Regions from separate parts of the Mesorhizobium sp. LNHC221B00 genome, predicted to be linked through region 3. Evidence: predicted binding sites of a transcription regulator. Region 3 holds the regulator's gene; each other region holds the start of a gene.
The links. The regulator LexA, encoded in region 3, represses DNA repair genes until DNA is damaged. The targets are predictions, from matches to a motif close to TGTTCNNNNTGTGTTCNG.
Positions count from the first base shown of each region.

Region 1: a site for LexA is predicted at 6,582-6,599, ahead of X741_RS153105 (sel1 repeat family protein). Genes of this name have one in related genera too.
Region 2: a site for LexA is predicted at 7,446-7,463, ahead of X741_RS154130 (YifB family Mg chelatase-like AAA ATPase). Genes of this name have one in related genera too.

Region 1 is NZ_AYWR01000009.1:60,991-71,432, reverse strand. It holds gene X741_RS1000000170350 (hypothetical protein) at 1-78, opposite strand, end outside; gene X741_RS153075 (electron transfer flavoprotein-ubiquinone oxidoreductase) at 171-1,850, shown strand; gene X741_RS153080 (DUF922 domain-containing protein) at 1,992-2,588, shown strand; gene X741_RS153085 (endonuclease/exonuclease/phosphatase family protein) at 2,618-3,628, opposite strand; gene X741_RS153090 (AMP nucleosidase) at 3,764-5,224, opposite strand; gene X741_RS153095 (hypothetical protein) at 5,341-5,535, opposite strand; gene X741_RS1000000170345 (hypothetical protein) at 5,571-5,726, opposite strand; gene X741_RS153100 (DUF2147 domain-containing protein) at 5,942-6,283, opposite strand; gene X741_RS153105 (sel1 repeat family protein) at 6,721-6,987, shown strand; gene X741_RS153110 (branched-chain amino acid ABC transporter substrate-binding protein) at 7,422-8,543, shown strand; gene X741_RS153115 (acetyl/propionyl/methylcrotonyl-CoA carboxylase subunit alpha) at 8,662-10,442, opposite strand, start outside.
Region 2 is NZ_AYWR01000008.1:44,518-54,959, reverse strand. It holds gene X741_RS154100 (EAL domain-containing protein) at 1-557, opposite strand, end outside; gene X741_RS154105 (hypothetical protein) at 747-2,564, opposite strand; gene X741_RS154110 (class I SAM-dependent methyltransferase) at 2,736-3,353, shown strand; gene X741_RS154115 (GtrA family protein) at 3,376-3,783, opposite strand; gene X741_RS154120 (glycosyltransferase family 2 protein) at 3,780-5,024, opposite strand; gene gshB (glutathione synthase) at 5,272-6,225, shown strand; gene X741_RS0134525 (hypothetical protein) at 6,290-7,354, shown strand; gene X741_RS154130 (YifB family Mg chelatase-like AAA ATPase) at 7,545-9,077, shown strand; gene X741_RS154135 (malate synthase G) at 9,199-10,442, opposite strand, start outside.
Region 3 is NZ_AYWR01000006.1:177,175-187,616, reverse strand. It holds gene gltX (glutamate--tRNA ligase) at 1-72, opposite strand, end outside; gene X741_RS155930 (ComEC/Rec2 family competence protein) at 174-2,621, shown strand; gene lexA (transcriptional repressor LexA) at 2,615-3,367, opposite strand; gene X741_RS155940 (GntR family transcriptional regulator) at 3,796-4,569, opposite strand; gene X741_RS155945 (ABC transporter substrate-binding protein) at 4,721-5,707, shown strand; gene X741_RS155950 (ABC transporter ATP-binding protein) at 5,767-6,546, shown strand; gene X741_RS155955 (ABC transporter permease) at 6,552-7,475, shown strand; gene kynU (kynureninase) at 7,494-8,741, shown strand; gene kynA (tryptophan 2,3-dioxygenase) at 8,746-9,582, opposite strand; gene X741_RS155970 (AMP-binding protein) at 9,579-10,442, opposite strand, start outside.

The DNA.
Region 1 (10,442 bases), on a different contig from region 3:
CAGCAACGGCGGCCAGGCCGCAAGATGTGCGACTTTTTGGCCAAATCCGCCCAAATCCGCCCAAATCCGCATTGTCATGTATGCGCCGGTTTCCTGTCGTCAATTGATGCGCTATGCAGCGCAAGAGCCAGCAAGATAGGCAACAGCGGCAAGCCAGTGCGGAGGGGTTGATGAGCGATATCGAACGCGAAAGCATGGAATTCGACGTGGTCATCGTCGGTGCCGGACCGGCCGGCCTTGCCGCGGCCATCCGCCTCAAGCAGGTCAATCCCGAGCTTTCCGTCGTCGTGCTGGAAAAGGGCGGCGAGGTCGGCGCCCATATCCTTTCGGGCGCCGTGGTCGATCCGATCGGCATCGACCGGCTGCTGCCAGGCTGGCGCGAGGAGGACGGCCATCCTTTCAAGACGCCGGTCACGGCGGACCATTTCCTGGTGCTCGGGCCTGCCGGCTCCTTCCGTCTGCCCAACATGCTGATGCCGCCGCTGATGAACAATCACGGCAATTACATCGTCTCGCTCGGCAATGTCTGCCGCTGGCTGGCCGGCAAGGCAGAGGCGCTTGGCGTCGAGATCTATCCGGGCTTTGCCGCCACCGGCCTCATCTACAATGAAGAAGGCGCCGTCACCGGCGTCGTCACCGGCGACATGGGCGTCGAGAAAGACGGCACGCACGGTCCGGGCTTTGCGCCGGGCATGGCGTTGATGGGCAAGTATGTGCTGATCGGCGAAGGCGCGCGCGGCTCGCTCGCCAAGCAGCTGATCGCCAGATACAAGCTTTCCGACGGCCGCGAGCCCGGCAAGTATGGCATCGGCCTCAAGGAACTCTGGCAGGTCAAGCCGGAGAACCACCGGCCGGGTCTCGTCCAGCATTCCTTCGGCTGGCCACTCGACATGAAGACCGGCGGCGGCTCGTTTCTCTATCATCTGGAGGACAACCAGGTGGCGGTCGGCTTCGTTCTCCACCTCAACTACAAGAACCCCTATTTGTCGCCCTTCGAGGAATTCCAGCGCTTCAAGACGCATCCGGCGATCGCGGCTACGTTCGAAGGCGGCAAGCGGCTGGGCTATGGCGCGCGCGCCATCACCGAGGGCGGCTGGCAGTCGGTGCCGAAACTGTCCTTCCCCGGCGGTGCGCTGATGGGCTGCGCCGCGGGCTTCGTCAACGTGCCGCGCATCAAGGGCTCCCACAATGCGGTGCTCTCCGGAATGCTGGCGGCCGAGCATGTCAGTGAAGCAATTGCCGCTGGCCGCGCCAATGACGAGCTCGCCTCCTACGAGGAAGCCTGGCGCGCGACCGACATCGGCAAGGATTTGAAGAAGGTGCGTAACGTCAAGCCGCTCTGGTCGCGCTTCGGCACCATCGTCGGCGTCGGCCTCGGCGGCCTCGATATGTGGCTGAACACGCTGTTCGGTATCTCGCCCTTCGGCACGCTGAAGCATGGCAAGGCCGACTATGCGACGCTAGAGCCTGCCGCCCAGCACAAGAAGATCACCTATCCGAAGCCCGATGGCGTGCTGACCTTCGACCGCCTGTCCTCCGTGTTCCTGTCCAACACAAATCACGAGGAAAACGAACCGGTCCACCTGCTGGTCGGCGACATGGACCTGCAGAAGCGTTCCGAACACGATGTCTTTGCCGGACCCTCGACACGCTACTGTCCGGCGGGCGTCTACGAATGGGTCGACAAGGATGGTAATGCCGCGGCCGACCCATCGGCGAAGGATGTGCGCTTCGTCATCAACGCGCAGAACTGCGTCCACTGCAAGACCTGCGATATCAAGGACCCGAACCAGAACATCAACTGGGTACCGCCCCAGGGCGGCGAAGGCCCTGTCTACCAGGGTATGTGACCTCGCGCCGCCGGCTCGCTTGGAGCGGCGGCAGCAAAAAAACGTGGGTCGGGGCTGGCCGCAAGGGGTGTCCAGGCCAGCAGGGACGTTGAAACGGCCACCGGTCTATGGTTCTTTCTCCAGGGATAAGGAGAAAGGCCGATGCGCCGGACCGTTCTGACATGCCTCGTTGCTATCGGGACGCTATGCGCTCCAGAAGCCTTTGCCGGCACAAGGGCAGTTATCCAGACGCGGACCTACGACGTTACCGGAAGCTCGGGCGCGGCCTTCATCGATGCGATGGACAGCAAAGGCCCCAGGCACGGTTTCATGACGCATGCCATCGCCACGACTGCCTATACCGTCGACTGGGATCTTGGCGGAGGTCAGGAGAACGGCTTCTGCCGGCTGCGGCGGGTCAACGGCACGCTTAATCTGTTCTACACCTTCCCTCGCATTGCCTCGCCCATGACGCCGGCGCTGAAGCGGCGCTGGAGCCGGTTTTTCGCCGGCGTTCGCGGCCATGAGGAAACGCATGGGCGCATCGCCAGGCAGATGATGCGCACCACTGAGAGGTCGATCACCGGCCTGCGGGTCGCCAACGACCCGTCTTGCTACAAGACGCGCCACGAGGCCCGGCGTCGCATCCAGGCCGTCTATGCCGAATATGAGGCCAGACAAAACGCCTTCGATCGGCGCGAGCATAGCCGCGGCGGCCACGTCGAGCATCTGATCGCGGCCTTGATCCGAAAACCATGAACGAGCGAGTGCTTGGCTCGACTGATGCGTCAGCCTTGCGGCTTGGCTGGCAAGGCGCTCGCCGCGAGCGCAGTGGCGTGCCCATCCTCAGGCTGCTTCTCATCGGAGCGAACCGAGAACTCGACCAGCACCGGCAGATGGTCTGAACCGGTGTCTTCCAGCCGGGTCGCGGAATGAACGGTTACCCCGCCCTTGCTGAACACCTGGTCGATCGGCAGTCCAGCAAAGCGTCGCAGCACATCCGGCAGCTTGATGTAGAGCCACGTCGGTCCCGCTGACGGCATGACGGTCAGGCCGCCGAGGGAGGCGACCCGCCGCACCGCCGCACTCCACGGCACGGCGTTGCAATCGCCGGCCATGATGGCGGTTTCGCCGAGCGAGGAAATCGAATTCGAGAGTTCGCCGATCTGCCAGTTCTGCTCGCGCGGCCATGGCCAACTGAGATGGATGGCAGCGACGTTGACGGCGGTGCCGCCGAAATCGACCGCCGCGATCGCCATCGCACCTCGCGGCTCGCAATGCGGCGCGCTGCCGGCGGCAAAGGGCCGCCGCGACAGCAGAGCCACGCCGAACACGCCGTTGGGGTAGGGGCAGAGGATCCGGTATGGGTAGGCGCTGGTGATGTAACCGAGCTCGGTTTCCCACATCGCCGACACCTCGTCGAGGGTGATCACGTCGGGATTGGTCCGGCCAATCAGCGAAAGAACCTTTTTCGGCGTCGGATTGTCGTAGCGCAAATTCATCTGCAGCAGGTGGTAGACGATCTGGTCGGCGGGCTTGGCGACCGCTTGCATGGGCCACAGGCGCGGCAGCGTACTCATCGTCGTGGCGACGCTGGCGATCGCAAAGAGCAGCGCCACGGCCGCTTGCAGCCGAAACGAGCCGGCAAGCAGCGGCAACGCCAGAAGCGCGATCAGCAGGCACAGGTGAAGCCGAAAATGCGAGAAGGAATCGAAGGCCGGATGCAGCGTGCCGAGGAATCCGGCCAACAAGGCGAGCGACAATGCCGTCATCGCCAGGAATGCCACCCCAGCTATCATATTCGAGCGCGCGCCGCCTGTTGTCATTGAGGCCGTGTCTGTCGAGTGTCGCCTGACGATCCGTTCGATCTGCTTATCGATCAAATTGCGGCCTGAGCAAGACGACGAATTGCCTCGCCAGGACTTCGAGACCGCCTACTGGAACGCGGTCTCCGAAAAACTTCTGAGCTTGCGCGAATGCAGTCGCTCCATCGGCATTTCCGCCAGCTTTTCCATTGCCCTGATGCCGATGGTCAGGTGCTGCGCCACCTGGCGCTTGTAGAACTCGGTCGCCATGCCGGGCAGCTTCAACTCACCGTGCAGCGGCTTGTCGGAAACGCATAGCAGCGTGCCGTACGGCACGCGGAAGCGGAAACCATTGGCCGCGATCGTCGCCGATTCCATGTCGAGCGCGATGGCGCGCGATTGCGACAGGCGCTGCACCGGTCCGCGCTGGTCGCGCAGTTCCCAGTTGCGGTTGTCGATGGTGGCGACCGTGCCGGTGCGCATGATGCGCTTCAGATCGTAGCCCGACAGGCCCGTGACTTCGGCAACCGCTTCCTGCAATGCGACCTGGATCTCGGCCAGCGGCGGGATCGGCACCCAGACCGGAAGATCGTCGTCGAGGACGTGGTCCTCGCGCACATAGGCGTGTGCCAGCACATAGTCGCCCAGCGCCTGCGTGTTGCGCAGACCGGCGCAGTGGCCAAGCATTACCCAGGCATGCGGCCTCAGCACCGCGATATGGTCGGTGATCGTCTTGGCGTTGGAAGGCCCAACCCCGATATTGACCATGGTGATGCCGCCATGGTTCGGCTTCTTCAGGTGGTAGGCAGGCATTTGCGGCAGGCGGGCGGGCGGGGTGCCCTCGCTTGCCGTACTGGCGCCGGCGCGGGTCACGACATTGCCCGGCTCGACGAATTCCACATAACCACCACCGCCATTCTCCATCAAGCCGCGCGCACGGGCGACGAACTCGTCGATGTAGAACTGGTAGTTGGTGAACAGCACGAAGTTCTGGAAATGCTGCGGGCTGGTGGCCGTATAATGGGTCATGCGGTGCAGCGAATAGTCGATGCGTTGCGCCGTGAACGGTGCCAGCGGCCGGGGTTCGCCGAAGGCGACCTCGAACGTGCCGTTGGCGATCTGGTCGTCGGTGCCGTCCAGGTCCGGAACGTCGAACAGGTCGCGGATCGGCCGCTTGATGCGTTCGGCGGCAGCGCCATCGACATAGGTGCCCTCCAGGAAGGCGAAATGCAGCGGGATCGGCGTGGTCGATTCCGAGACCGTCACCGACACGCCATGGTTACGCATGATCAGGCGAAGCTGCTCGATGAGGTAATTCTCGAACAGTTGCGGCTGGGTAATCGTCGTGGCGAAATGGCCAGGTGTCGGCATATGGCCGTAGGCCTGCCGCGAATCGACCTGGGTAAACGAATTCGTGGTCACGCCGATCTCGGGATAGAAGGCCCGGTAGCGCTTGCTGCCGTCGGCGCCGGCGGCCAGTGCCGTGAAGGAGTCGCGCAGGAACTTGGTGTTGCGGTCGTAAAGCGCCTGCAGCGTCGCGACGGCCTTTTCGGCCCGGTCAAAGCTTTGCCGGCCAAAAGGCTCAGGCATGACGACTGATTCTATGGCCTGGGGGTAGATTCGCTTTTCCATAGCTCAATATAGAGACTTGGATGGGTGGTTGGGAGGGGTGTCGCTGTCGAAGGCGCCCAAAGCGCGTTTTTTCTTCACCCACGCTGCAGGCTGACCAGCAGCACGAAACCGACACCTGACTTCCTCAGCGCCGGAGCCTCGATGGTCGAACCGGCATCGGCGCGCATCATCGGCACGGCCAGGACCGGGGCGGCCAGGAGCACCAGGATAAGCGCCGCCCGCGGCAGAAGCCGGAGGGTTTTGAGGGCGTTGGCGGCGATGCGGTTCATGATGTCTGTGCTTTTCTTTTCGAGGTTTTCTGGTTTCAGTGGCGAAGGTTGGTCGGGCAGGCGAGACCGCAAAGTCTGGTGGCTTCGTCCCAGGAGCGGGCCGGACGGCCTGCTTCGGCGACGAGAATGGCGAAGAACATTCCAAACAGGCTCATCAGCAGGCAGACGATGGTGAAGCGGCGAGCAAGCATCGGTGGTGTCTCCTTCAACACGCCGGAGAATGCCCTGACGCCTGTGAACCGGCTCTGAGACCGGCGTTCATCTGCGGTTCAAATTAATTGACGGGATCTGACTGGGCTGAGGACGGCCAACAGCGGCAAGGCATCGAGCGCCGGCGCCGGCGTGAGGATGAAACGAAAACGGGGCCCGTCAGGGCCCCGTGGTCATGTCGCAAGGCTGCAGCCGATCAGAGCTTATGCCAGGTCTGGCTCTTGCAGATCAGTCCGCCGAGCACGCAGCCGCTCATCTTGAGCGAGGTGCCCGATAATGTCGCCTTGCCTGAGTAGGTCTTGTCGTTAGCCGGATCGGTGATGTTGCCGGTGTACTTGTTGTCGCCGGCCGCCTTGAGGGAGCCAATGGTCTTGCCGGCGTATTTGCCGGATTTGAGCGTGATGGAGAACGAGCCGCCGCCTGCAATGGCCGCGGTGTCGCCGGCCTGCGTTTTCCAGTTGCCCTCGATCGGATCGGCCCACGCCGCGCCCGCCATGATCAATGTGGCTGCAAGGGCCAGACTCACTTTTCGAAACATGTTCTTCCTCCCTTAGGATAGCCGGCCGGATGCTCCGCCTCGCCGGTCTGCCGCTTACGCAAACGTAAGCTAATCCAGCTCCCATCAAAACGAAAGCGGTGCCGTTGCGGAAGCGTTTCGGATTTTAAAGGCGCCTGAAAGTGGGCCTTGGGTGAGAAAATGAAACGATCGCCGGATTGGCTTCGTCTCCCGTGGTTAGCGGAGTGTTGATTCCCATTCTCAAAATTTTCGTCAAATTTTGCCAAAACCAGCCGAATTGCTGGCTTCGTATCCTTAACGAATTTTCGTGTTTACCTCTTGTTTTAACTTTGTTTTCCTCAAATTAAGCACGCCATTTAACGACGGATTCAAGCCTGCGCGGCATTCTCGAAAGCATCGAAGAGCGGCCCGGACAAGACAAACGGAGGCAGCTCTCAGGAGCCAGACAGGGGACTAAAATGGCACGTTTTGAAATGCTTGAAGCAGGTTTCGGCGCCATGGGGGCAACTGCCCAGGCCGACATCCTTTTCGAACTGGGCATGATGTATGCGACCGGTCGCGATTGCGAGACCGACGTCGTCGCCGCCCACAAATGGTTCAACATCGCCGCCATCAAGGGCTCGGCCCGCGCCGCGGAATTGCGCTCGGAACTGTCGGCGGCGATGTCGAAGGTCGAGATCGCCAAGGCGCTGCGCGAAGCTCGCGAATGGATGACCATGCACTGAGTTCCACCAGACGGGACGCCCCGGCCAAGACCGCGAAGACGGTCGGGCCACAAACAGGGACAAGGCTGCGCAGACAGCCAGGCAACAGGCCATCAACCACAAGAATGCGGCAGGCCGGGCAGGTCCAAGCCGTGCGAACGACCATGATCCCGAAATAAGGAATCCGGTTTTCGGACCAAGATCATGGGCTTGGAAAGACAGGGAAGGCGCGTTGGGCTCGGGGTGCGGGGGCACTTGCGGAACAGCTCGACGAGCGAAAAGCCACGACCAGCCGAAACAAGGCTGGCGTGGCTTTTTTGCGTGGATGAGGGGCCCCAGGCCCAATCGAGCGGCGCCAATGCGCCTAGACAGGCCCAATGAAGGATGAAATTGTCCGGCCTCTCTGGAAGAAGCGCGGCCGGGCGGCCGTGCGTGAGTGGAGGAGTTCTATCACCATGAAAAAAATGAGTATTTTGAGCGCGGCCATTTTCGGCCTGATGATGAGCGCACCGGTCGCGTTCGCCGACGACATCACCGTTTCGGTGGTCGGCCCGATGACCGGTCAGCTCGCCACCATCGGCGATCAATTCAAGCAGGGCGCACAGGCCGCCGCCGATGCCATCAACGCCGCGGGCGGTGTCAACGGCTCGATGATCAAGCTCGACATCGAGGACGACCAATGCGATCCCAAGCAGGCCGTGTCGGTCGCCAACCGGATCGTGGCCAATGGCGTCAAGTTCATCGATGGCCATGCCTGTTCGGGCTCGAGCATTCCGGCCTCGGCCGTCTATGCCGAAGCCGGCGCGCTGATGATGAGCCCGGCGTCCTCAAACCCGGTACTGACCGACGCCGCGGCCAAGGCCGGCTGGCCGACGATCATGCGTCTCTATACGCGTGACGACGCGCAGGGCGCCTTCATCGGGCCGTGGATCGCCAAGAAGTTCGCCGGAAAGAACGTCGTCATCCTGCACGACAAGAGTGCCTATGGTCAGGGCGTGGCCGACGCGGTCAGGGCAACCATGAACACCGGTGGCCTGAAGGAAGTCTACTATGACGCCATCAATCCCGGCGAGAAGGACTATTCGGCGCTTGTCACCAAGCTCAAGGATCTGAAGGCCGACGTCGTCTATTTCGGCGGCTATCATCCTGAAGCCGGCCTGATCCTGCGTCAGTCGGCCGAACAGAACCTGAAGTTCCAGCTGATCATGCCGGACTCCATTGCCTCGCCGGAATTCTGGCAGGTTGCCGGCCCGGCGGGCGAGGGCACCATGTTCGTGTTCCCGTCGGATCCGCAGGCAAAGCCGGAAGCCAAGGCGGCGGTCGAGAAGATCAAGGCCGGCGGTTTCGTGCCCGAGGGCTTCACGCTGTTCTCATACGCCGTGGTCCAGGCGTTCGCCGAAGGCATCAAGCGCGCCGGCAGCGACGATCCGGCCAAGGTTGCCGAAGCCCTGAAGAACGGCACGCCGATCAGCACCGTTGTCGGCGATGTCACCTTCGACGAGAAGGGCGACCTCAAGAATGCCAGCTACGACATCAACCAGTGGCATGACGGCAAGTACGCGCCAATCGCGCAGTAATCGCTATCATTTCGCTGTTGGAAATGGCCGGGCTTGCCCGGCCATTTTCGTTTGGTCGGCACTCTACGGCGCCCTCTCTGTCCCGACATAGCTATTTCGGTCATCCAGCAACCGGGCCTTAGCCCCGACCATCCTCCACGAACCGCACCAGCACGGTCCCGTCGGTGACCTGCGATCCTTCGGTGGCGATCTCGGCGATCAGCCCGTCATGCGGCGCGGCGATGGTGTGCTCCATCTTCATCGCTTCGAGGATCAGCAGCGGCTGGCCCTTGATCACCGCATCGCCCTTGGCCACGCGCACAAGCTTGACCAGCCCCGGCATCGGCGCGCGCAGGCTGCCGGAGGCGGCAGCGGCGTCATCGCTCCTGGCCAAGGGGTCCGGCACCGCGAATGTATAGCCGACGCCGCCTTCGAACACCGTGACGTGGCCAGGCCAGCGGGCGAGGCGCGGAACGGCGCGGAAATCATGCACATTGGTGCCGTCATAGGGTGCATCGAGCGCGACCTGGAAGCGCCCGTCCGGCCGCACCGAAACCTTTGCCACAATGTCGTCCTCGGCGAACTTCAGCCGCGTACGCCGCGCCACGCCGTGGAAATGCGCATAGCCGGCAAGCGACGACCATGGGTCGTCCGAACGCGGCGATGCTTCCGCGCTGGAGACGGCGAGGGCGGCTGCCGAGATGATTTCGCCGCTTGGCGGCGCGACCTCGGTCAGCGCCGCCTGGTGTCTGCCGATCAAGCCGGTGTCGACGTCTCCGGCGCAAAAATCCGGATCGGCCGCCAGAGCTGCAAGAAAAGCGGTGTTGACGGTGGAACCGGCAATTTCGGTTTGCGACAACGCCGTGCGGAGCGCCTCCAGCGCTGCCTGCCTGTCCTTCGCACCGACGACAAGCTTGGCGATCATCGGATCGTAATAGGGCGAGATAGCATCGCCGGCCCGCACGCCGGTCTCGATGCGCATCGTAGTCCCTTCGGCGGCTGCTTCAGGAAATTTCAGATGATGCAGCGTGCCAGTTGCCGGCAGGAATCCCTTGGCCGCATCCTCCGCATAGATGCGCGCTTCGAAAGCATGGCCGGCAAGCGCGATCTCGCTCTGCGTCTTCGGCAGCTTTTCGCCGCTGGCAACGCGCAGCTGCCATTCGACCAGATCCGTGCCGGTGATCATCTCGGTGACCGGATGCTCGACCTGCAGGCGCGTGTTCATTTCCATGAACCAGAAGCGGTCGGCTTGCAGGCCTTGCGAGGCGTCGACGATGAATTCGATGGTGCCGGCGCCGGAATAGCTGATCGCCTTGGCGGCTTTTACAGCGGCGTCGGTCATGGCCTTGCGCAATGCCGGCGTCATGCCGGGGGCAGGGGCTTCCTCGATCACTTTCTGATGGCGGCGCTGCGCCGAGCAGTCGCGCTCATAAAGATGCACGGCATTGCCAAAATTGTCGCCGAACACCTGCACTTCGATGTGCCGTGGCTTGTCGACATATTTCTCGACCAGGACGCGGTCGTCGCCGAAAGCGGCCTTTGCCTCGCGCCGGGCGCTGGATAGAGCCTCGGAGAAATCGTCGGGATGTTCGACCCGGCGCATGCCCTTGCCGCCACCGCCGGCCCGCGCCTTGATCAGCACGGGATAGCCGATTTCGCGTGCCTTGGAGGCAAGCAGCACGATCTCCTGTGCCTCGCCATGATAGCCCGGAACGACAGGAACGCCGGCCTTTTCCATCAGCCGCTTGGCGGCGTCCTTCAGCCCCATGGCACGGATCGAGGCGGCCGACGGGCCGATGAAGATAAGCCCCGCCGCCACCACCTGATCGACGAAATCAGGGTTTTCAGACAGGAAACCATAGCCGGGATGGATGGCCTGCGCCCCCGTGGCCAAGGCCGCCGCGACGATCCGGTCGCCGC
Region 2 (10,442 bases), on a different contig from region 3:
GCCTCTTCCATCTCGCGGGTGTAGACGACGACCCGGCCACGGCCGGACCGCTTGGCGTGGTAGAGCGCCGTTTCGGCCTTGTTGATCAGAATCTCGGTGGTCTCGTCGCCCGAATAGAACAGCGAGCAGCCGACCGAGGCCGACAGCCTGGCGGTGCGTTCGCCGACATCGTAGGGCGCCGACAGGATCTCGATCAGCATGCGGGATTTCTCGGCCGCTGCTTCCTCTGAGAACACCAGCGGATAGAGGAAGGCGAATTCGTCGGCACCGATGCGGCAGACCGTCGAGTGGTCGTCCATCGAGGCGCGCAGCCGCATCGCGACCTGGATCAGGATGTCGTCACCGGCCTTGTGGCCGAACAAATCGTTGATCGGCTTGAAGCCGTCAAGGTCGAGGATGCCTACAGTGAAGGGTGCGGGATCGTCGGCACGATCGCTGATCAGGCGATCGACCTTGTCGAAGAAGCGGCGATGGTTGCCAAGCCCGGTCAACGGATCTGTGAATGCCAGATCCGTGCTCTCCCTGTTTGCCTGACCGGTGCCAAACGGAGTTTGCATCGGTGTCCCTGTTTTCTTGACGTCGGAATTTATGTTCGAGACTGGCAGGAAACTCTTTAGGAAACGTATCCCGAAAATCGATTTTTCGCGGCTAAAATGCATTGCCTCCGCGAAGGTGTCCGTGGCGCTTGAAAAGGCCTTTTCTTCACGCCGATTTCAACCAGTTCTTCACGCCGATTTTCAACCGGCTCAATCGGTGGGACGGACGCGATAGAGCTCCAGCGGGGCGCCACGGGTCTCCGCCACCGGCTCCAGCCAATCCGGCACGCTGCCGCGCATCAGCCCGGCGAGAAAGCCGTCCGGCGCGGTGGACGCGAACAGCCGGCTCTCCGGATTGCCGCGGCAGAGCGCGACAAGGCCGACATGGTGGTTGTCGACGACGACTTTCGCGTCGCTGGCCGAGCCCAGCAAGGCGTCCAATGCGAGCACGTTGCCGGCGACGTTGCGGTGATAGAGGCTGGCGAGCGCGCGATGGCCGGTGAAGGCAAGGATCGGCGAGCCGAGATTGGAGATACTGAGAACCGTGGTCCCCGGCATGCGGCCGAGCGCGGCGAACGACGCCTTGCCATGGCAGGGCGCATCGGCGCTGGCGTCCTTGACGGCCGCATTGGTTTCGAAGGCGCTCGATGCCGCCCCGGCCGCGCCCGACCAGACCGCGTTGACCGAGATCAGCCAGGCCGCGGCCATCCTGAGCACGGAGTTGCGCGACGGGCTGGCTTCGGCCCGTTGCCGCCACTTGGCGATCCAGGCACAAAGCGGGATCACCGCCAGGGCAATGGAGAAGGTCGAGCCGCGCACCTCCCAGGCACTGACCAGGACCGCCACAACCAGCAGCGCGCCGACGAGGCTGTCCTGCCGCCGCCAGCCGCCATGGCTGAAGTGAAGCGCCATCAGCACGATCGCCACCAGCGGCGTGGCAAACCGTGCCACGGCCATGGCCGGATCATCCAAGACAAGCTGGATGATCGATTGCGCCTCCTCGATATGGCCGAGCCAAATTTGGCTCAGGCGCGGGTCGATCTCGGCATAGGGTGCAGCCAGGCATTGCGGGAAAAAGCACAACATGACAGCCGCCAACGTGAGCGCAAGCAGACCGAGCGCCATCAGGCGCCGGCCGAGCGTGGAGTTGGCCATGTCGAGAGAGGCCGCGGCGGCGAGGCCGCATCCGGCGAGAGCGGCCACCACGAACTGCACGGTCGAAAAGGCATCGCATTGCGGCTGGCCCCAAACTGATGGGGCGATGGTTGTGAGGAAGACCAGCGCCGAAACGCCGGCAAAGCCGAGGCCGAAATCCTTGGCGATCCGCCGCTCGCCGCTGGGGTCGGCGACAAACAGCAGAGAGACGCAGACGCCGATGGTGGCGACATAGGGCGCCGTTTCCATGCCGACCGCCAGCGTCAGCGCCGCGCATAAGCCGGCAAGCAGGGCGGCCCATCGCCGCACGGGCGCCTCGAGCAGCAGGCTCAAGCTGGCCATGGTCAGCGTCAGCTGGACGTTGTGATGATCGAGCGCGCCGGGCGAAAAGATGCCGATGAAATGCAGCGCCGCGGCACCGATGACGACAGCCGGCAGCACGGCGCCCGCGCCGGCAAAACTGCGCACCGCGCGGATGGTAAAGAGCAGAGCCAGGCAGAAGAGCAGCGCCGGCCAGAGCACCTCCGCGATGGTTTCGGCCACGGCCATGCTGCCGGTCAGCGCCGAGGCCACGAAGATGATGGCGGCGAGCGGGGCGTCGACCAGCCGCGACCAGTGCATGACGAAGCCGCCTTCAACGCCCATCCGGTACTGATGCAGGTCGAACCAGCCCTGGCCGGCCAGCATATCGCGAACCTCGACCAGACGCAGCAGACTGTCATTGTCGCCGCCGGCATCGGTCAAGCCCGGGAAACCGCCGAGAGCGTTGACGGCAACCATCGCCAGCGTGGCGACGACCGCAACCGCGAGGTCGTTGCGCCGTGACGCAGGCTGCGCTGCCTTGACGGAAATCATGGTGTCGGCGGGAGTCACGGGACGGCCTCTGGCGCTCTCTTTGGCGAAGGAAACCTATCGCGAACTCACTGCGCAAACCTTAAACCGGTGTTGCACCGGCAACCCGATGTCGCGAAACGCTTTGTTTGTTATTCGCAAATATGGTCCCGGACCAGGGAATGAACGGGCAATTCGGTCTGGACCTTGGGCATGAGCGTTGTGGCGATCGAAAAAAAGATACTGAATGCCGCCCACGGCCGGGCGGTGTTTCAACGCCGCGTCCGGGTCCTCTCCGACCATATCGGCGCCGTGCTGGGCGATAGCGGCACCGTTCTCGATCTCGGCTGCGGCGATGGCTCGCTCGCCAAGGCGGTTATGGACAGGAAACCGGGGCTGAGGTTTCGCGGGATCGATGTCTTTGTCCGGCCGCGTACGGCCATTCCCGTAGAGGTTTTCGACGGTGTTACGATTCCGGCCGCGTCAAAATCGTTCGACTGGGTGACCATAGTCGACGTTCTCCACCACACGGACAATCCCGGCCATCTCGTCGCCGAAGCCGCAAGGGTCGCCCGGAAGGGCGTTGTCATCAAGGATCACCTGCGGGACGGGCTCTTCGCCTACGGTTCGCTCCGGTTCATGGACTGGGTGGGAAACAAGGGCCACGATGTGAGGCTGCCCTACAATTACCTGTCCAGGCAGGAATGGGAGGCGATTTTCGGGGGGATCGGACTCAGAGCCCAAAGCTGGCGAGAAGACCTGTCGCTGTATCCGTTTCCGGCAAACCTGCTGTTCGACAGGGGTCTGCACTTCGTCGCGTCGCTTCGCTAACGCGCGGACCGGTCGAACACTTTCACGCGGCTCCTTGGTCGTCGCGAAAAACCCAAATTGATGAAAGCACGTAGCTCGCCGCGCCCGCAGCGACCGTGATGCCGGCAGACATCACCAGCGGCGACGCGGAAAATACCGAAACCGCGACATGGGCCAACAGGCCCGCAAACACCGCGCAGGCCAACTGGCTGACGAGATAACGTGGCAACGCACGGCGATGGTCGTGCTGTCCCTCGAACGTCCAGCCACGCTGTGCCGAATAGGCCACGACAAAGGCCAGCATATAGGCGATCACGCTTCCGACGAACGGCGGCAAGCCGGCCGACACCAAGCCCCACGACAGTACGAAGAACAGCAGCGCCGCGCCAATGCCGACGACGGCGAACCGGATAAGCCGTACCGCGGCGAATTTTCGCACGAGCTGGTTCATTTTTCAGCAGTCGCGACGGATTCGCCTGATCCGGTGGGTTGGCCGGCTTTCAGCCGCTTGACCGGGATCTCCAGGACACCGAGCAGGAATGCCGAAAAGAAGGCCTGGAACGAAATGACGATCAGGCTCAAGCCCAGCACGACGATGCGCGGGATTTCGGAATCGTTCAGCGGGCCGAAGCCAAGATGTGCCCAACGCAGCACGGCATAGCCGACGAACAGCACGCCACCGGCGAAGCAGATGCCGGCATTGGCGGCAAGACGATCGGTGCTGATGGTCCTGGTCAGCCAATCGGAGCCACGGCTGCGCGGCAGGATGCCGGTGATCTCGGCATAGTATCGCGATATGGCGCCAAAGGTGATGAGCTGGATGCCGGTGATGATCATGAAGCAGGCGGCGACGAAGGTGTTGAGGTCGAGCGAAAGATTGTCGATCACCCGCAACGGCCCGAACACCAGCAGGGCCGCAAATAACAGGCCAAGGCTGGCGAGCACCGTGCCCGGTATGAAGAACATCCAGCGCGGGTTGTAGACCAGCAGGAATTTGAGATGCCGCCAGCCGTCACGCCAGGTCCTGAGGTGCGGCGGCCGACTGCGGCCGTCAGGCTTGAGCGTGGTTGGCACTTCCTCGATGCGCAGGCCGGCAAGCGCGCTGCGCACCACCATTTCGCTGGCGAATTCCATGCCCGTCGTCTGCAGGTCGAGCTTGCGGATGCTGTCGGCGTTGAAACCGCGCAGGCCGCAGTGGAAGTCACCGGTCCTGATGCGGAAAAACAGGCGGCCGACGAAGCTCAGCACCGGATTGCCGAGATAACGATGCAGCGGCGGCATGGCGCCGGTTTCGATGCCGCCCTGGAAGCGATTGCCCATCACCAGGTCGGCGCCGTCGCGCAAGCGCGCAATGAAGGCATCAAGCGCACCGAAATCGTAGCTGTCGTCGGCATCGCCCATGATGATGAAGCGGCCCCTGGCGGCGCCGATGCCCCCCAGAAGCGCGGCGCCATAGCCCTTTTGCGCCACCGGGACGACGCGGGCGCCGCCTTGGGCAGCGATCTCCTGCGAGCCGTCGGTGCTGCCATTGTCGGCGATAAGCACCTCACCCAGAATCCCGGCCTTGTCGAGGAAGGCCCTGGCCTTGCCGATGCAGACAGCCAATGTCTCGGCCTCGTTGAGGCACGGCATCAGGATGGTGAGTTCAAGCTGTTTGGTCGAGGCGGCGCGGATGGCGGTGAGCGCGTTCATGGTCGTGGTTCCATCGGGGGCCCCCGTCCGGCGCCTGCCGTTGGGGTATTCGAGGCCTATTCTTGTGTGGGAAGGCTTAAGAAAACGATGACGCGGGCACTTGCCTTGTCGCGATCCCTGTCGCGGTCCTTGTCGGGATCGGGCGTGCGGGTTTGCGTCTTGCTGTTGCCGATCTTCCGGGTGTGGCGATTGGCAGAAGGCGCCGGGACGCTTATATCGCTCTCGTCGACTGTGCTGGGGACTTGCCATGAAGCTCAAAATCGCCGTCCAGATGGACCACATCTCCACCGTGTCGATCACCGGCGACACCTCGTTCGCGCTGTCGCTGGAAGCGCAGCGGCGCGGCCACCAGCTTTTCCACTACACGCCCGACCGGCTGTCGATGCGCGACGGCAAGGTGTTTGCCCGCATCGAGGCGATGCAGGTGCGCGACGAGAAGGGCAGCCATTATTCGCTGGGCGAGAAGGTGCGCACCGACCTGTCGGAGATGGACGTCATCCTGCTGCGCCAGGATCCGCCCTTCGACATGAACTACATCACCACCACGCACATCCTGGAGCGCATCCATCCCGGGACGCTGGTCGTCAACGACCCGGCCTGGGTGCGCAACAGTCCGGAAAAGATCTTCGTCACCGAGTTCTCCGACCTGATGCCGGAGACGCTGATCACCAAGGATCCGCTCGAAGTCGCCGCCTTCCGCAAGGAGTTCGGCGACATCATCATCAAGCCGCTCTACGGCAATGGCGGCGCCGGCATCTTCCATCTGCTCGAGGGCGACCGCAACCTCGCTTCGCTGCTCGAAATGTTCGGCCAGATGTTCCGCGAGCCCTACATCGTGCAGCGCTATCTCAAGGACGTGCGCAAGGGCGACAAGCGCATCATCCTGGTCGACGGCGAACCGGTCGGCGCCATCAACCGGGTGCCGGCCGAGCACGATTCTCGCTCCAACATGCATGTCGGCGGCCGCGCCGAGAAGACCGAACTGACCGAACGCGAGCGCGAGATCTGCGCCCGTATCGGGCCCTCGCTGAAAGAACGCGGCTTCATTCTGGTCGGCATCGACGTCATCGGCGACTACATGACCGAGATCAACGTGACCTCGCCGACCGGCGTGCGCGAAGTCCAGCGCTTCGGCGGCGCCGATATCGCCAGCCTGTTCTGGGATGCAGTCGAGGGAAAGCGGCTGAAGTCGGCCACGTAATCGCCGCATGTTGGCTCTACGGCACGGGTACCGCCCTCCTACCGGATTCGAGATTGTCGGAACTATGCTGCGCCATCGCCGCAACCTCCGGAAAGGGCATCCTTCCGCGAAGGCGCAACCTGCTCTTCAGGCAAGCTTGCTGTCGGACGATCCGTTCATATCCTATTCGGGAATGTCCGGTACGCCCCTCGGATTGGCAAGTCATATGCCTCATCTTCCACGCAGCCATCGCGCCTGGTTTCTCATCTCCCCAACCTGGTCCATCGAAAACAATTCCAGCGTCAAAACGATCCGGACCTATGCCGTTCTGCATAGGCTTAGGAACCCCCGTCACTCGCTGATCTTCCTGTGCAACACACAAGCCGAGGTGGATCTGTTGAACCAGTCCGGTGAGGCCGCTTTCCTGCACAACAAGACCTCGACCACCTCCGAATACATATTCAGGCCGCTCGACGACGTCGCTGTGGAATTTGATGCAATCTACAACGCGCAACTGGCTTCGTGGAAACGCCACGACCTGTCGCTTGGCATCCAGAGTTGCGCATTTGTCTTTTATCGCGATTCAATCGAGTCATCCACGGCGGAGTCGGAAAGAGCACGAATAAATCGGCACAGGGAGCTCGCGCCGGGCCACCTGTTTGTTAATCAGTTCGACAGCACCGGCAAGCCTGTCCGATTGGCGCCGGCTCAAGTGAACATGCATCTAAACCGTGCAGCCGTGGGAATTTGTCTCTCCGAAGTGGAGGGGCCAATGTTCGCCAGCACGGAATATCTTCTCGCGGGGCTTCCTGTGGTCACGACGCCGAACCATGGTGGCCGAGACCTTTATCTGGATGACGACTATTCGCTTACGGTTCCACCCGATCCTCGATCCATCGCGGAGGCTGTCTTGGCGCTAAAGGAGCGACGAATTCCCCGGACCTATATTCGTTCGCAAACTTTGAAACGAGTTGAACGGGACCGCGGGCGGTTCATAGACCTTGTAAATGAGATTTTTCTGGAAAGCGGCTCTTTGCGCCGGGTCTCCATGCCTTGGCCTTTCCGATATCCTGTCATGGAGTGGCTTCCACCCCAGATCGCAATCGATCGATCCCTTTCAGGTACGGTCGATGCTTTCATCACCGCTTAGACGGCAAGCGGAAGCGGCCGTTTTCATTTTGTCTTAACCATGTTCCGCTTTTGCAACCGGGCACGATCCGCCTGCAACCGCAGCGTTTGCTTGTTCTCGTAATGTTCTTGATTTGACCGAAGAATTGTGATTGTCTCCGCGACGGGTCATTCTTGGTCAATCGCAGGGGTTGCGGCCCGGGGGCTTAAAAATGGTGGCGCGGGTTCGCACGGTCGCTTTCCAGGGCATCGAGGCCGTGCCGGTCGACGTGCAGGTGATGATCGCGCCTGGCAAGGTCAACATGCACATCGTCGGCCTGCCCGACAAGGCTGTGGCCGAAAGCCGCGAGCGGGTGCAGGCGGCGCTGCATGCGTCCGGCCTGTCGATGCCGTCGAAGAAGGTGACCATCAACCTGGCACCCGCCGACCTGCCGAAAGAGGGCAGCCACTACGATCTGCCGATCGCGCTCGGCCTGATGGCCGCCCTTGGCGCCATTCCCGGAGACATGCTGGCCGGCTATGTCGTGCTCGGCGAACTCTCGCTCGATGGCACGATCACCGCCGTTGCCGGTGCCTTGCCGGCGGCGATCGGCGCCAATGCCGAGGGCAAGGGGCTGATCTGCCCGTTCGCCTGCGGACCGGAAGCCGCCTGGGCGGGGCGGGAATTCGACATTCTGGCGCCGCGCAGCCTTATTGCCATCGCCAACCATTTCCGCGGCACGCAGGTGCTGTCGCGGCCGGAGGCCGGCATCCACGCCTCGGCGCTGGACCTGCCCGACCTCGCCGACATCAAGGGCCAGGAGACCGCCAAGCGGGCGCTGGAGGTGGCGGCGGCCGGCGGACACAATCTCTTGATGATCGGGCCGCCGGGATCGGGCAAATCTATGCTGGCGCAGCGACTGCCGTCGATCCTGCCGCCGCTGGCGCCGAAGGAGTTGCTCGAAGTCTCGATGATCGCCTCGGTGGCGGGCGAACTCGGCGAAGGCAAGCTGACCGACCGGCGGCCGTTCCGCGCGCCGCATCATTCGGCCTCGATGGCGGCGATGGTCGGCGGTGGCATGCGCGCACGGCCGGGCGAAGTATCGCTCGCTCATCACGGCGTGCTGTTCTTAGACGAGTTTCCGGAGTTCACGCCGCAGACGCTCGATGCGCTGCGCCAACCGCTGGAGACCGGCGACTGCATGATCGCGCGCGCCAACCACCGCGTCACCTATCCGGCGCGCATCCAGCTGGTGGCGGCGATGAACCCGTGCCGTTGCGGCATGGCCGGCGAGCCGGGCTATCGCTGCCTGCGCGGCGAACGCTGCCGCACCGACTACCAGGCGCGCATTTCGGGCCCGCTGCTCGACCGCATCGATCTCAGGATCGAAGTGCCGGCGGTCTCGGCGAGCGACCTGATCCGGCCCGACCGGGCGGAGAAAAGCGCGGCGGTCGCACTGCGCGTTGCCCGCGCCCGCACCATCCAGCGCGAACGCTTCGAACGGCTCGGCGCCACCCGCGCCACCACCAACGCGCATTGCGCGCCGGCGATGATCGAGGAGATCGCCATGCCCGACGCCGCCGGCCTGTCATTGCTCAAGGACGCCAGCGAAAAACTCGCCTTTTCGGCGCGTGCCTATCACCGGGTGCTGAAGGTCGCGCGCACGCTCGCCGACCTCGACGCCAGCGAAACCGTCGGCCGCATCCATCTGGCCGAAGCGATTTCCTATCGCATGAGTTCGGAGCGGATGGCGCAGGCGGCGTAGAGCAATTCCAGGAAAAGCGTGAAACGATTTTCCGGGAAAAGCGCATAGCGCTTTCCCTTGGGAATTGCGTTAGAACAAAGAGATAGGGCGGTTCGCCGTTTGTGTGAAACGGGATGCGTTTTCAGGCCGTCGCTTTTGCCTTCAGCTCCAGCCGCCGCGCGTGCAGCACCGGCTCGGTGTAGCCGTTGGGCTGGATCGTGCCCTTGAACACCAGGTCGCAGGCGGCCTGGAAGGCGATTGAATTGTCGAAATCCGGCGCCATCGGCCGGTAGAGCGGATCGCCGACATTCTGGCGGTCGACGATGGCCGCCATACGTTGCAGCGAATCCCGCACCTGGATTTGCGAGCACACTTTGTGGCGCAGCCAGTTGGCGATGTGCTGCGAGGAAATGCGCAGCGTGGCGCGGTCTTCCATCAGGCCGACATCGTTGATGTCGGGCACTTTGGAGCAGCCGACGCCCTGGTCGATCCAGCGCACGACGTAGCCCAGAATCCCCTGCGCGTTGTTGTCGAGTTCGCGCTGGATCTCGTCGGGCGTCCAGTTCGGCCGCACGGCCACCGGCACCGAGAGGATGTCGTCGAGTTTTGCCTTCGGACGGCTCTTCAGCGCCGCCTGCACCGCGTGGACATCGACCTTGTGGTAATGCGTGGCATGCAGCGTCGCCGCCGTCGGCGACGGCACCCAGGCGGTGTTGGCGCCGGCCTTGGGGTGGGCGATCTTCTCGACCAGCATCGCCGCCATCAAATCCGGCATCGCCCACATGCCCTTGCCGATCTGGGCATGGCCGGCGAGCCCGCATTCGAGCCCGGTGTCGACATTCCACGCCTCGTAGGCGGAAATCCAGGCGGCCTGCTTCATGTCGCCCTTGCGGATCATCGGGCCGGCTTCCATCGAGGTGTGGATCTCGTCGCCGGTGCGGTCGAGGAAGCCGGTGTTGATGAACACCACGCGCTCGCGTGCGGCGCGGATCGCCTCCTTGAGGTTGACGGTGGTGCGCCGCTCCTCGTCCATGATGCCCATCTTGATGGTATTCCCGGGCATGCCGAGCAGGGCTTCGACGCGGTCGAAAATCTCGACGGCGAAGGCGACTTCCTCCGGCCCGTGCATCTTGGGCTTCACCACATACATCGAGCCCGCGCGCGAATTCATCCGCCGCCCGTTCGGCCCGACATCGTGCAGCGCGATCAGCGCCGTCATCGCGGCGTCCATGATGCCTTCCGGCACTTCGTTGCCGTCGCGGTCCAGGATCGCCGGGTTGGTCATCAGGTGACCTACGTTGCGCACCAGCATCAGCGAACGGCCGGGCACGGTGAGCTGGCCGCCGACGGGTGCGGTGTAAGAGCGATCAGGATTGAGCTTGCGGA
Region 3 (10,442 bases):
CGTGCGCGCGCCGCCTATGTGCAGGTAGCCGGTGGGCGAGGGGGCAAAACGGGTGACGACCTTGTCGGACATGGAACTCTCGGGAAGCGTCTGAGGCGGGTGTGGGTGCGCGGACTTTCGCGCGTCGCGCGTTCATGTAGCATAGGGCGTCAGGGGTGCAAGGGGCAGACCCAATGGCTGGACGAAGCCGGGGCTCGGATCAGGGCGAGGATGCCATTGTTGGCGTCAGCGAGCGGTCCCTGTTTGCGCTGCCGGCCTCGCTGCCGACGCAATCGCCTCTCGTGCCGGGTTCCGGCAACCAGCCCGCACCGGATATCCCCGCGCCAATTCAGTCCCCGGCCGGCAGGATCGTGCGTGTGCGTCGGCAACTCGGCCGGCTGTCATTGCCGCGCCTGCGCAACGGCATCACTGCGGCGGCGGAGCTGGAGCTTGACCGCGGCATTGGCTTCCTGCTGGTGCCGGTTTGCCTTGCAATCGGCGCGATCGGCTATTTTTCGCTGGCGGCCGAACCGGCTTTTGCCAGACCTGTCGCGGTGGTGGCCCTCATGGGCTTCCTGGCGATTGTCTCGCGCTCGTGGCCGAAAACCCATCTGTTCCTGACGGCGGCATTGCTGTGCGCGCTTGGCTTGCTCGCCGCCAAGGTCGAGACGTGGCGCACGGGAACCCAGATGCTGGGCTCGGAAATCTCGACGCAACTGAGCGGCCGCGTCGTCTCGATCGAAGAGATGGAGACCGGCCGCATCCGGCTGACCATCGACGTGACGTCGACCGCCCGGCCGAAACTGCGCTACGCGCCGGAAAGGGTCCGGCTTTCGGCACGCAAGATACCGCCGGAAATGACCGCCGGCTCCCTTATTGCCGGCTATGCCAAGCTGTTGCCGCCGACCGGTCCGGTGCGGCCGGACAGCTATGATTTCTCCTTCGACAGCTATTTCGCCGGCATCGGTGGCAGCGGGTTCTTTCTCGGCAATCCAAAAGTCGTTGCAGCCGACGACGCTGGCATGCCGCTGTCGGCCCGCCTTTCATCAGCGATAGAGAACGCCCGCGAAGCCATTGCCGACCATATCAGGGGCAGCGTCGGCGGCGCAGAAGGCGAGATCGCGGCGGCGTTGATCGTCGGCGTGCGCGCCGGCATCCCCGACGAAATCAACGAAGCGATGCGGCGCACCGGCATCTATCACATCATCTCCATTTCGGGACTGCACATGGCGCTGGTCGCCGGCACCATCATGGGGCTCCTGCGCGGCGCCTTCGCGCTGTTCCCGGATTTTTCCGCGCGCCGGCCGGTGAAGAAATACGCGGCCGCGGCAGCACTGTTGTCGATCGCCGCCTATCTCGTCATCTCCGGCATCGTCGTCGCTGCCGAGCGCAGCTTCATCATGCTGGCGGTGATGCTGATTGCCGTCCTGTTCGATCGCGCGGCGCTGACCATGCGCAATCTGGCGATCTCGGCGATCGCCGTCATCCTGGTTTCCCCGCATGAGGTGGTCGGACCGAGCTTCCAGATGTCGTTCGCCGCGACCGCGGCCCTAGTTGGCGCCTATGCCGGCTGGGCGGATCACCGGGCGGGAAAAACGAGGCCACCGCCGCCGAAGCGCTCCTTGCCCGGCTTCCTGACGCGAAAATTCCTGCTGGCGACAGGCGGATTGGCCATGACCTCCATCATCGCCGGCAGCGCCACGGCGCTGTTTGCCATCTGGCATTTCCAGCGGGTGTCGCCGCTCAGCCTGTTCGCCAATCTGGCCGTCATGCCGATCGTCTCAGTCGTGATGTTCCTGGCCGTTGCCAGCGCGCTGCTGATGCCGTTCGGACTGGATGCGCCATCCCTTTACCTGATGGGCAAGGGCCTGACCGCGATGATCGCCATTTCGGCGTGGATATCAGAACGCTCTCCGGTCGATGCGGTCGGGCTCATCTCACAGCAATCCGTTCTGCTGGTGGCAATTGCCCTGGTCATCGCGACGATGGCGACGACGTGGCTGCGGCTTGCAGCGCTTCCATTCGCGCTCGCCGGCTTGCTGGTGGTGTCCGACACGCGCACGCCGGATGTGCTGGTCTCGGAAGACGCGCGGCTGGTCGCGCTGCCGATCGGCGGTGGCGAACTCGCGGTCAGCCGGGCCCGGCCGAACGAATTCACCGTCGACAACTGGAAACGCGCGCTGAGATCCGAAACCATCATCCTGCCGGAGATGTTCGACAAGGCGGATGGACAATTCGATATTGCCGACGCCGTCAGCCTGCCGCCGGGAGCGCCGTTCTATTGCACTGACGGTGTCTGTCTCGCCAGGCACCCGTCCGGTGCGATCATAGCGCATGTCGAAGACCGCAAGGATACCTGGAAGGCCTGTGGCTTCGCCGACCTGATCATCGTCAACGACGCAACGGCCTACGACGCCTGCCACAATCCGCTGGTTCTCGTCGTCACCAAACGGCAGCTCGCCCGCAAGGGCAGCGCGGCCATCTTCTTCGACCGCCAATCGGCCACCGGTCCGCCAACCATCAGCTTCGCGGTGGACAGCCCGTATCGGCCCTGGCACGCGCAGCGAAAATTTTCGCGCGAGGCGAGGGGCCTGCAGCCCTATCGCAAACCTGACAAGCCAAGTGCCGTGCCGGCTCAGTAGCGCCTGATCAGCCCGACGAGCTTGCCCTGCACCTTGACCCTGTCCGGCCCGAAGATGCGCGTCTCGTAGGCCGGATTGGCGGCTTCAAGCGCAATCGAGGCACCCTTGCGGCGGAACCGCTTCAGGGTCGCTTCCTCCTCGTCGACCAAGGCCACGACGATCTCGCCCGGGCTCGCCGTATCGGCGTTGCGGATAATGACCGTGTCGCCATCGAAGATGCCGGCCTCGATCATCGAGTCGCCCTTGACCTCCAGCGCATAGTGCTCGCCGCCCATGATCATGTCCGGCGGCACCGAGATAGTATGCGTCTGATGCTGGATGGCATCGATGGGCACACCGGCAGCGATGCGACCCATGACCGGGATGGACACCGCTGGAACCGCATCGTCGTCATTGCCGGCAGCGGCAAAGCGCGACGGTGCCGGCTTGATCTGGCGGCCGAGGCTGCCCTGACCGAGACCGCCTTGGCCGAGACTTCCCTGGATGACACTTGGAGAGAATTTCTTCGCCGCGTTGAGGCCCGGCGCGATCGAATCGGGCAGCCGCAGCACTTCCAGCGCACGCGCCCGGTTGGGCAGCCGGCGAATGAAGCCGCGTTCCTCCAGCGCCGTGATCAAGCGATGGATCCCTGATTTGGAGGCGAGGTCGAGCGCCTCTTTCATCTCGTCGAAGGAGGGCGGAATACCGCTTTCCTTGAGCCGTTCATGAATGAACATCAAGAGTTCATGTTGCTTGCGTGTCAGCATGGCGGCCCCCAAGGTATCTGGACAAGGTTTTGATCCAGAATGGTTCTGATCCAGAATCGAAAAAACAAACCCAGAACAAACACTATCTGTTCCAGTTGTGTTCTGCAACCGTTTAAAGTTTAGTGAATTTGGTAAGAGGGCCGTAATCATTTGCAGGGCCGGACAGGCCGGAAATCGGGGATTTTCGCCCGTTGCCGCTCGTCGCCCGCATTGAAATGTTTTGGTTAATAGCCTGTGGCCTGTCTTGCGACATGGCTCGGCATCAGCCGACGGCAGAGCCCGGCGATGCCGATTTTCGCGCCTGCGATCGGCTTGCCTGCCGTGAACGAAACGAAATCAAAACGCCAACAATAGCTGGTTCGGAAGCAGGTACCGATCGCGGGCTTCGGCAATCTCGTCGAGCGTCGGACGATGCGGAGGTGCCGAAATCATCCGGCAACCGCTTTCAAGCTGCCGGCGCGCGCGACTTCCTTGTTCGCGTCGCCGTCCTCGCTGTGGACGTAGACGTGCAGCGTATAGCCGATGTGGGCCGTCATCAGCGCTTTTGCCCGCTCGATGTCGCGGTCCAGGGCGGCTTCCATGATTGCCGTGTGGTGCTCGATCGCCATCGCCTCGCGCAGCGCGTCCATGGCCTGCTCGTAGCCAGCCTTGAGGCCGGCCGCGGCTCGCAATGTCGGCGCCAGCCCAAGAAAGCGATGGTGCCGGCGCAGCTGGTCCGAGATCGTCGAGCGAAACCGCAACAGCCAGCTGGACGTCGCGGCGCTCAGCAGCGCGGCATGAAAAGCCTCGTGGTTCTCGTCCCACTGGTCGACGGCGGCATCCGAGGGATCGTCCACCGCGGTCTTGCAGCGGGCGAGCCGGTAGTGCGCGGTGACAACCGCGTCTTCCCATTTCCGGCCGCCGTTCTCCATCGATTCCTGGAAGAGCGGTATCTCGACGACCATCCTCGCGCGCGCCAGATCCTCAAGTTCGGCGCGGGACACGGGGGCGACCGCAAAGCCGCGATTGCTGATGGCGGTGACCAGGCGTTCGGCTTCGAGGCGCGACAACGCTTCGCGCAGCGGCGTCCAGCCAACTCCATAGGTGCCGCGCAGGGCGCTGAGCTTGAGCGGGGCGCCCGGCATGAGACGGGTGGTGAGGATGTCGCGCCGCAGAAGCTGGTAGGCGGCTTCCGTCTTGGTGGAGTTCTTTTGGTCCTGCATTGCGATCCATTCGGTCTCTGCCATTGGGAAATTATATATGATGGTGGGTGATGGCAAGAATTATATATAATGTTTGACATGCGCCGAGGGACTGACCATGATCGCTGGAGGTGCCCCGATAAGCGGCGCTGATCAAATCTGGGAGGAAATGATGTTGAAGTCGAAATCCGCTTGGCTGTCGGGATTGGCCCTGGCAGGCGCATTGATGGTCAGCGCCGGCAGCGCCGCGGCCGATCAGATCCGTATCGGCATCGCCAATTTCGGCGAGCATCCGCAATTGAACGCCGCCATAGCCGGCTTCAAGAAGGCGCTGACGGACAATGGCTTCGTCGAGGGCAAGGACGTCGTCTACACGGAGAGCCATACCAATTTCGATGCATCGCTGGTGCCGCAGATGATCGCCAAGCTGCAGGCCGAGCAGCCCAAGCTGATCTACACCATCACCACGCCGGTCTCGCAGATCGCCAAGAAGGCACTCGCGGGCTCCGGCATTCCGATCGTCTTTGCCGCGGTCACCGATCCGGTGGCGGCCAAGCTGGTGCCGTCGTGGGACGCGGGAGATGAAGGTATGACCGGCGCCAGCGATCTGCAGGATGTCGCCGCGGTGATGGCCTTCACCAAGAAGCTGTTGCCGAACGCCAAGCGCTTCGGCGTGCCTTACAATCCAGGCGAGGCCAATGACGTTGCCCTCGTCGAAAAGATCAAGGCGGCGGCGCCCGCGGCCGGCTTCGAGGTCGTGGAGGTCGGCATCGACAACGTCAATGACATCCAGCAACGCATCGCCTCGCTCGCCGGCAAGGCCGACGTCATCTACGGCCCGGCTTCGAACCTGATCCAGCCGGCGATCGCCGCCGTCTCCGCGGCCGCTCGCCAGGCCGGCATCCCGGTCGTCAACTCCGACGACAGCGCGGTCCGCAACGGCACCGTACCGGCAAGTTTTGCAGTCAACTACACGCAGGTCGGCGTCAACGCCGGCAACATCGCCGCTGAGATCCTCAAGGGCAAGGATCCGAAAACGATCGCGCCATCGCGCCCGGCCTACAACGACCACATGCCGCAAATCTCCCGCAAGGCGATGGCTGCGTTCGGCATCGAGATACCGGCTTCGATGGCCGATTGCGGGTGCATCGTCGACTGATATCGGGACTGAGGGGGGGGACGGCGGGGCGCCGTCACCCGTCAGGTCAGGGAGGAACGATGCTCGAGATCCGATCCGCGCGCAAAGTATTCTACAGGGGCCAGGCCGACGAGAAGATCGCGCTGGACAGCCTCAGCCTGTCATTGGCGACTGGCGAGTTCGGCATCGTCATCGGCTCCAACGGAGCCGGCAAGAGCAGCATGCTCAACGCCATTTCCGGAGCGCTGATCCTCGATTCCGGCAAGATCCTGATCAATGGCGCCGATGTGACAAACATGCCGGTGCACAAGCGCGCCGCCAAATTGGCGCGGGTCTTCCAGGATCCGATGCGCGGCACCGCCGCCAGCATGACGGTGGCGGAGAACATGCTGCTGGCCGATCTGCGCAGCCACAAGCGCACTCTGCGGCAAGGGCTGAACGCCACACGGCTCGCCTCCTACAAGGAGCGCCTGTCGATACTGGGCCTCGGCCTTGAAAATCGCCTCGACACGCGCGTAGACCTGCTCTCGGGCGGACAGAGGCAGTCCCTGTCGCTGATCATGGCGGTCGGCGGATCGCCTGATTTATTGCTGCTCGACGAGCATACTGCGGCGCTCGACCCGCGCACGGCCGAGATCGTCATGCAGGCGACGGTGCGCGCCGTCAGCGCGCTGAAGCTGACCACCCTGATGGTCACCCACAACATGCAGCACGCCGTCGACTATGGCAGCCGGGTGATCATGCTCGACGCGGGCCGGGTCCTGCTGGAAGTCACCGGCGAGGAAAAGGCGAGGGTCACGGTTATCGATCTGATCGGCCATTTTTCCGTCAAGACCGACCGCATGCTGCTGGCGAGCTGATCCCCATGGGCTTTATTCAGGAAGTTCTCTCCAGCTTCATCGCGATCATGCCGGTCACCCTGGCGCAAAGCCTGATCCTGGCCTTTGTCGTGCTCGGCATCATGATCCCGTTTCGCATGCTGAATTTTCCCGATCTCACCAGCGAAGGCGCGTTTCCGCTGGGCGGTTGCGTCTGCGGCGTGCTGCTGGCTGCCGGAGCAGCTTCGGTGACCGGCATCCTGGTCGCATTCATCGTGGGCTTCGCGGCGGGCTGCTGCACCGCCTTCATCCATCTGCGCTTCCGTATCCACACGCTGCTTGCCGGTATCCTGATGATGACGATGCTCTACAGCATCAATCTTCGCATCATGGGGAAGTCCAATCTCTCCGTCTTCGGTTCGCCCGCGGTGTTCGACTGGGTACCGTTCGCGCGGCCGGGTTTTCCGGCCAGCAAGATCGTCGTTGCCGGTCTTCTGGCGCTCGTCGTCTTCGTGGCGCTCTACATGTTCTTCAGGACCGAGAAAGGGACCGCGGTGCGCGCCGTGGGCGCCAATCCTGATATGGCCGAGGCGCAAGGCATCAATGTCTGGGCGGCGACCATCGGCGGCGTCGGGCTGGCGAGCGCGTTTTCGGCGTCAAGCGGCGCGCTGATGGTGCAGTCGCAGGGTTTCGCCGACGTCAATATGGGGCTGGGCATCCTCATCAACGGACTGGCCGCGCTGATGATCGGCGAGGCGGTTGTCGGCAAGCAGACGGTCTGGCGCCAGCTGCTGGCGCCCTTTGCCGGCGCGATCATCTACTACCAACTGGTGTCGTTCTGCCTTGCCGCCGGCATGCCGCCTCCCGATTTGAAGCTTGCTACGGGCCTGTTCGTGCTCGCCATGCTTGCTCTGCCAAGCCTCAAGCGCAGCCGGGGACCCGCGCCGGCTCGCGAAGCCATTCGTGAATAATCGAGGACATCACCAATCATGAACGCAACGCTCGACCTCAAGGCCGTCGAAGCCATGGATGCGGCGGATCCGCTACGCGCCATGCGCGACCGGTTCACATTGCCGGAGGGTGTGATCTACCTCGACGGCAATTCGCTGGGAGCAGCGGCGCCCGCCGTCTTTAACGAGCTGCAGAAAGCGGCGACCCAGGAGTGGGCGCAGGACCTCATTCGTGCTTGGAACACTGCCGGCTGGTTCGACATGCCGGTCGCGCTTGGCGACCAGCTCGGCCGCCTGATCGGCGCGGCGGCCGGCCAGACGGTGGTCTGCGACACGACCTCGATCAACATCTACAAGGTACTGCATGCCGCACTCGGGATGCGGCCGGACCGATCGGTCATCGTCGCAGAGGGCGACAGCTTTCCGACCGATCTTTATATGGCCGAAGGCGTGGCCTCGACGCGGCCGGGCACCGTGCTGCGGCTCGAAGGCGTCGATGCGCCTGATATTGAAGAGCTGATCGACGAGCGCGTCGCGGTCATCCTGGTCAACCACGTCAATTACAAATCCGGCCAGCTGCGTGACATGGCCGCGCTGACACGCAAGGCCCACCAGGCCGGCGCGCTGATCGTCTGGGATCTCTGCCACACCGCAGGCGCCTTGCCGGTCGAACTCGACAGCGCCAATGCCGATTTCGCCATCGGCTGCACCTACAAATATCTCAATGGCGGCCCGGGCGCACCGGCCTTCATCTATGCCGCAAAGCGTCATCACGGCGATGTCCACCAGCCGCTGAGCGGCTGGTGGGGCCATGCGCGGCCGTTTGCCTTCGAACAGGGTTTTGCCGCCGGCAGCGGCATCCGGCGCTTCCTGTGCGGCACGCAGCCCGTGCTTTCGATGCGGGCGCTGAAAGGGGCGCTGGATATCTGGGACGATGTCGACATGACAGCGGTGCGCACGAAGAGCATTGCGCTGACCGATCTTTTCATCCAGCTCGTCGAAGCAAGATGCGGTGCCTATGGCCTCGAACTGGAGAGCCCGCGGGACGGCAATCAGCGCGGCAGCCAGATTTCCTTCATGCATCCGCATGGCTACCAGGTGATGCGGGCCTTGATCGAGCGCGGCGTGATCGGAGACTTCCGCGCGCCGTCGACTATCCGCTTCGGCTTCACGCCGCTCTATGTCGGCTACAGAGACGTCTGGCAGGCGGTCGAGGTGCTGGAGGACATTTTGCGCACTGAAGCTTGGAAAGAGGCGCGATTTGCGGTCAAGACGGCGGTGACTTGAGAAACTAGAGCCGGGTGCGGACCGTCCAGAGTTCCGGGAACAGCACGACCTCCAGCATCTTCTTGAGATAGGAGGCGCCCGACGTGCCGCCGGTGCCGCGTTTCAGGCCGATGATGCGCTCGACCGTGGTGACATGGTTGAAGCGCCAGCGGCGGAAATAGTCTTCGAAATCGACCAGCTTTTCGGCCAGTTCGTAAAACATCCAGTAGCGCTGCGGGTCGCGATAGACGGTCTGCCATGCGACCAGGACCGCCTCATTCTCGGTCCGGGTTTCGCGCCAGTCGGTTCGCCCGGCGTCGGCGCCGATATCGAAACCGTTGCGGGCCAGAAGCAGCAGCGCTTCGTCATAGAGTGACGGTTCCGCCAGGATCGCCTCCAGCTTGCCGCTGAGGTCCGGACGGTGCTTGTGTGGCCCGAGCATTGCAAGGTTGCGGTTGCCGGCCATGAACTCGATGGCGCGATATTGCCAGGACTGGAAGCCCGAGGACTGGCCGAGCGCATCGCGGAACTCGGTGTATTCGCTGGGTGTCATCGTGCGCAGCACGTCCCAGGCATTGTTCAACTGCTCGAAGATGCGGGCGACGCGCGACAGCATCTTGAAGCTGGGCTCAAGCCGGTCGGCACGGATGGAACGGATGGCGGCACTGATCTCGTGCAAAGCGAGCTTCATCCAGAGCTCGGATGTCTGGTGCTGGATGATGAACAGCATCTCGTCATGCGCCGACGACAGCGGCGTCTGCGCCTCCAGCACTTTCTCCAGATGCAGATAGTCGCTGTAGGACATGCGTTCCTTGAACGACATCTGGGCGCCTTCGGACGCTGGATCGTAGGGCTCGCTCAATTGACGGTCTCCGTGCGCAGCCGGAAGCGCTGGATCTTCCCGGTCTGGGTCTTGGGCAGCGCGGTGATGAATTTCACCGATCGCGGGTATTTGTAGGGTGCGATGGTGGCCTTGACGTGGTCCTGCAGGCGCTTGACGGTCAACGCGTCCGGCGCCACGCCTTGCACCAGCACGACATGCGCCTCGACGATCTGGCCGCGCTCGGCATCGCCGGCGCCAATGACAGCGCATTCGGCGACATCGGGATGCGACAGCAGCGCCGCCTCGACCTCCGGTCCGGCGATGTTGTAGCCGGCGCTGACGATCATGTCGTCGGAGCGGGCGGCGAAATGGAAGAAACCGTCTTCGTCCTGCGTGAAGGTATCGCCGGTAAGGTTCCAGCCGTCGCGGACATAATCCTTCTGCCTGTCATCGGCCATGTAGCGGCAGCCGGTCGGTCCACGCACCGCCAGCCGTCCGGTCGTTCCGCGCGGCACTTCATGCATCTCGTCGTCGACGATGCGCGCCTCATAGCCGCCGACAGGTTTGCCGGTCGATGCGGGCTTCATGTCGTCGAAGCGGTTGGAGATGAAGATGTGCAGCATTTCGGTGGCGCCGATGCCGTCGAGGATCGGCTTGCCGGTCTTCTTCGTCCACTCCTCGAAGACCGGAGCCGGCAATGTCTCGCCGGCCGAAACGGCGACACGCAGCGACGACAGGTCCGCGCCTTCGTCCATGGCCTTCAGCATCGCGCGGTAGGCGGTCGGCGCGGTGAAGGAGATGGTCGCTTTGTAGGTCTCGATGATGTGGATCATGTTGGGCGGCGTCGCCTGCTCCAGCAGCGTCGCCGCCGCGCCGAAGCGCAGGGGAAAGATGGCAAG